DNA from 2 places in the Mesorhizobium sp. GW821-FHT07A06 genome. Region 2 is predicted to be linked to the other one. Evidence: predicted binding sites of a transcription regulator. Region 2 holds the regulator's gene; the other holds the start of a gene.
The links. The regulator PhoB, encoded in region 2, activates phosphate uptake and scavenging genes when phosphate is short. The targets are predictions, from matches to a motif close to TGTCATNNANCTGTCAT.

Region 1: phnC (phosphonate ABC transporter ATP-binding protein) is a predicted target of PhoB. The motif match lies at 2,813-2,829, and genes of this name have one in related genera.

Annotation. Positions count from the first base shown of each region.
Region 1 covers NZ_JBWKRC010000004.1:226,787-231,162, forward strand. Annotated here, with positions in the region: gene phnE (phosphonate ABC transporter, permease protein PhnE) at 1-754, opposite strand, end outside; gene phnD (phosphonate ABC transporter substrate-binding protein) at 867-1,775, opposite strand; gene phnC (phosphonate ABC transporter ATP-binding protein) at 1,877-2,734, opposite strand; gene AC07SZ_RS15355 (DUF1868 domain-containing protein) at 2,865-3,575, opposite strand; gene AC07SZ_RS15360 (DapH/DapD/GlmU-related protein) at 3,665-4,282, opposite strand; gene phnL (phosphonate C-P lyase system protein PhnL) at 4,279-4,376, opposite strand, start outside.
Region 2 covers NZ_JBWKRC010000005.1:492,913-497,288, reverse strand. Annotated here, with positions in the region: gene AC07SZ_RS19590 (ROK family protein) at 1-1,200, shown strand, start outside; gene phoB (phosphate regulon transcriptional regulator PhoB) at 1,397-2,086, opposite strand; gene phoU (phosphate signaling complex protein PhoU) at 2,106-2,813, opposite strand; gene pstB (phosphate ABC transporter ATP-binding protein PstB) at 2,840-3,643, opposite strand; gene pstA (phosphate ABC transporter permease PstA) at 3,640-4,376, opposite strand, start outside.

The DNA of each region.
Region 1 (4,376 bases), on a different contig from region 2:
CGCCGCCACCGACGGCGCCGATGATGGTGGAGGCGCGGACGTTAATCTCGACGCGCAGCAATGTGTAGGACATGAAATTGGGCAGGACCTGCGGCAGGTCGGCGAAGCGCACCCGCTCGAACCAGTTGGCGCCCACTGCGCGCAGGCCTTCCTCGGCCCGCATGTCGATGTTTTCGTTGATCTCGTAGAACAGCTTGCCGAGCGCGCCGATCGAATGCAGGCCGATGGCGATGATGGCCGCGATCGGGCCGATGGAGACGATTGCCGCGAACAGGCCGGCGATGACGATCTCCGGAAAGGCGCGCAGCAGTTCCATGACGCGCTTGACGACCAGCCGCAGCAGCGGGTGCGGCGTCAGGTTGCGCGCCGCGATGAAGGAGAATGGCACGGCGAGGACGAAGCCGATGACGGTCGAGACGAGCGCCACGTTGACCGTGGTCAACATCAGCTCGAAATATTCGGGGACGTAGAGACCGCCCCAGACATAGACGCGGCCAAGCGGAAAGTTGAATTCCTGTGAGCCGTTGTCGTGCGGCGAGGCAATATCGAAGAGCGCCCGCCAGACGTCGTTCCAGTCCTTGGGGACGAGCCAGCTCAGGAAATCCAGAATATGCGGCAGCCGGTCGAAGAAATGGCCGGCATTGGCTTCGTCGGCGAACCACATGCTTGCCAGCATCGCGGCGAGAAGCAGGCCGACGCCGAGCACGGTATAAAACCGGCGCAGCGACGTCTGGCGTCGCCAGGCATCGGCCATCTGATGGGCGGCGCCAGACGGCGTTGTCAAAGAGGGGGCTGTCACGGAGAGGGTCATGGTCGGAGATGCAAAAAGGGCGGTACCTGAGGTACCGCCCCCTGCAATTTCGCCGTTAGCCGCCGATGGCTGCCTTACGGGCTTCGACGATGACGTTGTAGAAGTCCGGCTTCACCGGCACATAGCCGGTGAAATCGCCGCCTTCGACGCCTTCGAAGCAAGCCTTGTCCTTGGTCGGGAGTTCGGTGAAGAAGGCGGCGAGCTTGGCGGTCATGTCCTCACCGATCGCCGTGCGCACGACCAGCGGGCCATTCGGGATCAGGCCCGAGCGCCAGACTTCGACGAAGTCGTTCGGGTCGACGGCGCCCTTGGCGACGACCTTGTGGAAGGTGCCCGAGGTGAAGCCGTTCTTGAAATCGCCGATGCCGGAGGAATCGTCCACCGCCACGTCAACCTTGCCGTCGCGTACGGCCAGGATGTTGTTCTCGTGGCCGCCGTTGAACTGGGTCGAGGCGAAGAAGGTTTCGTTCGACGCGCCGGTGTCCTTCGGGATCTGGGTCAGCGGGATCAGGTAGCCGGAGGTGGAGTCCGGATCGGCATAGCCGAGCTTCTTGCCCTTCGCGGACTTGATGTCGGTGATGCCCGAGGTCTTCAGCGCCAGGCCGATCGAGTAATAGCCGGTGGAGCCGTCGGTCTGCTTGGTGGTGAGGATCGGGGTGACCGCCTTGGGGTCCTTGAGATAGACGCTGGCATAGCCGGAGGCGCCGAGTTCGGCGAAGTCGAGGGTGCCGCCGAGCAGGCCCTGGATGACGCCGTCATAGTCGGCGGCCGGGAACAGCGAGACCTTCTCGAAGCCGAATTCGGCCTTCAGGTGATCGGCCAGGCACTGGTAGTTGCGCAGGCGGTCGGTTTCGTTCTCGCCGCCGAGGATACCGACACGGAATTCCTTCATGTCGGCCGCGTGGGCCATGCTGGTCGCCATCGCGAGCACCGAAACGGCGCTCAAAACCATCTTCCTGAACATTGATGTCTCTCCTGTAAGTTCCGGCCCCGCGCCGGCAGCGTTCTTGATCTTGACAAGTGCCCTTGACGCGGGCGGACGATCCAGGCCGCTCTTTCTTGAACTCAGTAACCTGGGAAAGCAGGTTCGAGCGGTCCGGCGGATGCTGCGATCTTTTGCTTGAAGGCAACGCTGGTGGAGGTGATGGCCTCCGATATCTCTGCGCCGTTGCTGTCGGCGCCATAGACGAGGCGCACGGCCTCGCGGTTCAGTTCCTCGGGCGGACCGTCGAAGACGACCTTGCCGGCGGCCATGCCGATTATGCGGTTGCAATAGGCGCGCGCGGTATCGAGCGTATGCAGATTGGTGACGACGGTGATGCCTTCGCGCAGATTGATGTCCTGCAGGGAATCCATCACCACCTTGGCGTTGAGCGGGTCGAGCGAGGCGATCGGCTCGTCGGCGAGGATAACCTTGGGCTGCTGCATCATGGCGCGGGCGATGGCGACGCGCTGCTGCTGTCCGCCGGACAGCGTGCCGGCGGGCTGCAAGGCGGTACGGGCGATGTCGAGCCGCTCCAGGGCCGCGACCGCCTCGGCGCATTCGGCGCGCGAGAACATGCCGAGAAGGTTGGACAGGGTCGAACGATGGTTCAACTTGCCGAGCAGCACGTTGGTCAGCACGTCGAGGCGCGGCACCAGGTTGAACTGCTGGAAGATCATGGCGCAATCGCGCTGCCAGCGCCGCAGCGGTGAGCCGCGCAACTGGGAGACCTCGGCGCCGTCAAAAAAAATCGACCCCTGGCTGGGGTCGACGAGACGGTTGATCATGCGAAGAAGGGTCGATTTGCCAGCGCCCGAACGGCCGATGACGCCGACCATCTGACCCTGCGGGATCGAGATGGTGACGTCGCTGACGGCGGTGTTCTTGCCAAATCGTCGGCTGACACCGCGGATTTCGAGCGTGGCAGGGCTTGCTGACATGGGCTGGTTCCAGTCCGGTCCATATTGATCGTCAGGCATTCGCCTAACGCAGCCACATGAACCTGCCGTGTCGCCAGCATGTCAGTTTTGTTACACTCCACAGGCTTGGCGAACGGCGACTTGCGGGCAATCAGCCGAGCACCAGCAATTCCTCGAAATGCTTCATGTCGCGGAAGGCGCAGAGGGCGGGCGCCTTGATCTCGATTATCGGAGCCTGCCTTGCGAAAAGCGCCAGGCAATCGTCGAACAGTGCCTGCCAGGCCGCGGCCCTGTCGTCGGCGAGACGCTGAATCTGGTAGGCGAAGGTGATGTGGAAGACGTATGTGTCGTGATCGGGATGCCGGTAGCCGAACGGCACCGCCAGCGCATCGCGCCATTGACGCATGATGCGCACATCCTCGTCCGTCGCGCCGGCAACGGTGAGGCCGGTGGGCACGACCTCGATCACCTTGATGTTGAAGGGGCCGAAGCCCTTGAAGCCCTTCAGGCGCTCCAGATAGAGGCGAGTCATCGCATCGATGCTGGTGTCTAGCGGCACGTCGTGCGGCCAGAAGGGCAGGCGGCGGCGATATTCGATGATGCCCTGGAACAGCGTCATGTGCAGGCTGGAGACGGGCGTGAAGGCGAGCCGGTGGGCGTCAGGCATCGCCAGCATCTTCTCACGCACGCCAAGCACCACGGCCTCGGATGGCGAACCTCCGACCAGGTGGCTGACGACGGTGTTGCCTGGCTCGGTCAGGAAATTGCCCGATGTGTCGTACCGGGTACCGAGATGCGTCGGTGGGGTCGGATTGGAGCCGGCAAAGAATCCGGCGAGCGAGGGTCTGAGGGTGTCGGGCATGGCTATCTCCTTGGGGAGATGGCGTCCTGTCCGAGTCCTGTGTCAAGGATGTGAACAGGCTCCCCGATGACGATGATGTGGGGATTCACCTACCCCTCGTATTTCTCCAGGAAGGCCTCGGCCGAAAGCTCGCGAAAATCATCAAGTGACGCGCGCAGCCTGGCATGGTCCCAGTCCCACCAGGCAAGCGCCTGATAGCGTTCGGCGGTGCGGCGGTCGAAGCGCTCGCGGATCGGCCTTGCCGGCACGCCGGCGACGATGGTGTAGGGCGCGACATCCTTCGACACGACGGCGCCGGCGCCGACCGCGGCGCCATCGCCGACACTAACGCCGGGCAGGACGGTCGAACCGTGACCGAGCCAGGTGTCGTGGCCGATGCTGACGCGCTTGGCGCGGCGCTGGGCGAAGAACTCGCTCTCATGCTCGGCATCGTCCCAATAGTCCGAGGCGCGGTAGGTGAAATGGTGCAGCGTCGGCCGCCAAGTCGGGTGATTGGTGGCATTGAGGCGCACGCTTGCGGCGATGTTGGCGAACTTGCCGATCGTCGCGCACCAGACGGCGCAATCCTGCATCATGTAGGAATAATCGCCGAGCTCGCTTTCCGAAACCCGGCTGCGGTCGGCGATCTCGGTCCAGCGGCCAAGCGTCGAGTTGTGTACCTCCGCCGTCGGGTGGACCAGCGGCGTCTCCGACAATTTCCTGGTCATGCGGCGAGTTTTCCCGGAGCAAAGGCGGTGACGTCGATGATGCGGTCGGCAACCGCCTCGCGCACATCGTGATCGTGGAAGATGCCGAGCAGGG
Region 2 (4,376 bases):
GCCATGGTGATTGCGGCCGTGCGCCGGGCCGGCCAACCGTCGCGCACCGAGATCGCCGCGACCACCGGCCTCAGCCATTCGACCATATCGGCGATCTCTTCCGACCTGATCGGCGAAGGCATCCTGGCCGAGGGCAAGCCGAGCGAGGCCGGTGCGCTCAAACGCGGCCGGCCACAGGTCGGCCTCGGCCTCAACCCGGAGGCCGCGGCCATCATGACCGTGGTGCTGTCGCTGAATTTCCTGTCCGTCGCCGTCATCGACTATGCCGGCCAGGTGATATCGGAGGAACAGCGCCGGCTGGACACGCTGACCATGTCGCGTGAGGCGCTGATCGGTGAATGCGTCGCCATTGTACGGCGCCGCCTCGAGGATCCCGATATCGACGTGCGCAGCGTCGCCCGCATCGCACTGGCGATCCAGGGCATCACCGACACCGAGGCCAGGGCCATGCTGTGGTCGCCGATCACGCCGCAGACCGATATCGCCTTCGCCGACATACTGGAAGCCGAGTTCGGCATCCCGGCCACCATGGAGAACGACTGCAACATGATGGCCGTGGCGCTGCGCTGGCGCGACCCCGAACGCTACCGCGACGACTTCATCGCCATCCTTTTGTCGCACGGCATCGGCATGGGCCTGGTGCTGAAGGGCGAGTTGTTCACCGGCACCCATTCGTCGGGCGGCGAGTTCGGCCACATGATCCATCGGCCAGGCGGCGCGCTCTGCCGATGCGGGCGGCGCGGGTGCGTCGAGGCTTATGCCGGCAACTACGCCATCTGGCGCAATGCCAGGCAGCTTGGCGAGGACACCGAGCCGGTCGCCGATGTCAGCGATGCGCAGATGCGGGCGCTCGCCGCCACGGCACGTGAACGGGCCGGGCCCGAGCGCGAAGCCTATCGCAAGGCCGGGGAAGCACTGGGTTACGGCCTCGGCAGCCTGTTCGCGCTGATCGATCCCGCCCCCGTGGCCATGGTCGGCGTCAGCGCCGCCGCCTTCGACCTGATCGAGCCGGCATTGCGCGAGGCGATCGCCCAGACCGCTGGCGGCCAGCACTCGAAATCGATTTCGTTCGACACCGAACCGAACGAGCTGCCCCTGATCCGCGAGGGCTGTGCCATGCGCGCACTGACCTTCGTCGATCAGGAAATCTTCGCGCCGGGCGTGCAGGCGAGAGGGAGTGCTGGGAAGAATGTGGCTTGAGCGAACGCCTGTGCCGATCCCACAGATCAGCGCTGGAGATTGGCCGAGCCCCCTCGAGGTCGTCATCCCTGGCCGGAGCAGGAGCGAAGCTCCGTCGCGGAGACCCTGGGATGACGAAGCCATAAGCTCTGAGCCAACACCAAATGCGTTCTATCCGGGAGCGGATGCAACCCGTCAACGCTTCCGCGCCAAGGACCTAATCCTCACGGATCGCGTAGCCTGCCCCACGGATGGTGCGGATGACGTCGGGCATGCGGCCATTGTTGACCGCCTTGCGCAGGCGGCCGACATGCACATCCACGGTGCGCTCGTCGATATAGATCGTCTCACCCCAGACATTGTCGAGCAGTTGGCTGCGCGAGAACACGCGGCCGGGATGGCGCATCATGAATTCCAGAAGGCGGAATTCGGTCGGCCCAAGCCGGATCTCGCTCTTCTTGCGGTAGACCCGGTGCGATTCACGGTCGAGCACGATGTCGCCGACCTTGAGCACGCTGGACAGCACTTCCGGCTTGGCGCGGCGCAGCAGCGCCTTGACGCGGGCCATGAATTCCGGCGTCGAGAACGGCTTGACCAGATAGTCGTCAGCACCGGTCGAAAGGCCGCGCACGCGGTCGCTCTCCTCGCCGCGCGCCGTCAGCATGATGATCGGCAGCCGTTCGGTCTCGGGCCGCATGCGCAGGCGCCGACAGAGTTCGATGCCGGACACCGCCGGCACCATCCAGTCGAGCACCAGAAGGTCGGGCACGTTCTCCTGCAGGCGGATTTCAGCCTCGTCGCCGCGCGGCACCACCTCGACCTGGTAGCCTTCGGATTCAAGATTGTAACGGAGCAGCACTCCCAGCGGCTCCTCATCCTCCACCACCATAATGCGTGGCGCGATCATCGATTGGTCACCTCTTGCGTCAAGCCGCCGGCGCCGACATCGCCGTCTCGTCCTGTTTGGGGCGGTTGGCGGGCAGTTGCGTGCCGGTCAGGACATAGTACGCGTTCTCGGCGATGTTGGTCACATGGTCGCCGATGCGTTCGAGATTCTTGGCGCAGAACAACAGATGCGTGCAAGCGGTGATGTTGCGCGGATCTTCCATCATGTAGGTCAGGAGTTCGCGGAACACCGACGTGTATTTGACGTCGATGCGTTCGTCGTCGGCGCGCAGCTTCGCAAGCGCGGCGGCATCGCGCGCCGCATACTCCTCGATCACGCCCTGCACCTGGATCAGCACCAGTTGCGCCATGGCGTCGATGGAATGCGACAGGTCGCGCGGCGTTGCGGCGAGACCGACGGTGCCGACGCGCTTGGCGATGTTCTTGGCAAGGTCGCCAATGCGTTCGAGGTCGCCGGCCATGCGGATCGACCCGACGACATGGCGCAGATCGTCGGCCATCGGCTGGCGCTTGGCGATCAGCGTGATGGCGCGATCGTCGAGTTCGCGCTGGCGTGCATCCATGATGGCGTCGTCGGAGACCACGCGCTGTGCCAGCGCATTGTCGGAATTCAACAGCGCCTTGGTGGCACCGCCGACCATCGAGCCGGCGAGATCGCCCATGTCGCTGATCAGCCTGCTGATCTGTCCGAGATCCTCGTCGAAGGCTGCGACTGTGTGTTCGGCCATGATCCTGGTCCTCGTAATGCGTGCGATCAGCCGAAGCGGCCGGTGATGTAGTCTTGCGTGCGTTTTTCGCGGGGCGACGTGAAGATCTTCTCGGTACGGTCGAATTCGACCAGTTCGCCCAGATACATGAAGGCGGTCTGCTTCGAGACGCGCGCCGCCTGCTGCATGTTGTGGGTGACGATGACGATCGTGTAGTCGGCTTGCAGCTCGTCGATCAGTTCCTCGATCTTGGCGGTCGACAGCGGATCGAGCGCGGAGGCCGGCTCGTCGAGCAGGATGACCTCCGGCTTCACCGCCACCGTGCGGGCGATGCACAGCCGCTGCTGCTGGCCGCCCGACAGGCTGAGGCCGCTGGCATTGAGCTTGTCCTTGACCTCCGTCCACAGGGCTGCGCGCTTCAGCGCCTGCTCGACACGGCCGTCCATCTCGGCCTTGCTGATCTTCTCATAGAGCCTGACGCCGAAGGCGATGTTCTCATAAATCGACATCGGGAACGGCGTCGGCTTCTGGAACACCATGCCGATCTTGGTGCGCAAAAGGTTGAGGTCCTGCGAGCGGTCGAGAACGTTCTGGCCGTCGAGCAGCACCTGGCCCTCGGCGGTCTGCTTGGGGTAGAGCTCGTAGATGCGGTTGAAGACGCGCAGCAGCGTCGACTTTCCGCAGCCGGAAGGGCCGATGAAGGCGGTGACGCTGCGCTCGGGCAGCGACAGCGTGATATCCTTCAGCGCCTTCGACTGGCCGTAGTAGAAGTTGAGGTTCTTGACCTCGATCTTGGCCTTGGCCGCCGCCTCGGCGGCGATCGTCATGTCTGGAGACAACATCTGGCTCATTTGTCCTCTCTGCGTCCTGTCAGGCTGCGCGCAAAGATGCTGAGCGCGAGAACCGTCAATGTGATTATGAGTGCGCCGGTCCAGGCCAGTTGCTGCCATTCCTCGTAGGGGCTGAGAGCGAACTGGAAGATGGTGACTGGCAGGCTGGCCATCGGCGCGTTGAGATTGCTGGACCAGAACTGGTTGTTCAGCGCCGTGAAAAGAAGGGGTGCGGTCTCGCCGGAGATGCGGGCAATGGCCAGCAATATGCCGGTGACGATGCCCGAAAGTGCCGCGCGATAGGCGACCGAACGGATGACCACCCAGCGCGGCGCGCCGATCGCGGTGCCGGCTTCGCGCAACGCGTTCGGCACCAGATTGAGCATGTCCTCGGTGGTGCGCACGACGACCGGGATGACCAGGATGGCCAGCGCGACGGCACCGGCGATCGCCGAGAAATGCCCCATCGGCCGCACCATCAGCTCGTAGACGAACAGACCGATGATGATCGATGGCGCCGACAGAAGAATGTCGTTGATGAAGCGCACCACGGTGGTGAGCTTCGAGAAGCGGCCGTATTCAGCCATGTAGGTGCCGGCCAGCACGCCGATCGGCGTGCCGACGATGATGCCGATGATGGTCATCACGATGCTGCCGTAGATAGCGTTGAGCAGGCCGCCGGCGTCACCGGGCGGCGGGGTCATTTCGGTGAACACCGACAGCGAGACCCCCGACAGGCCCTTGTAGAGCAGTG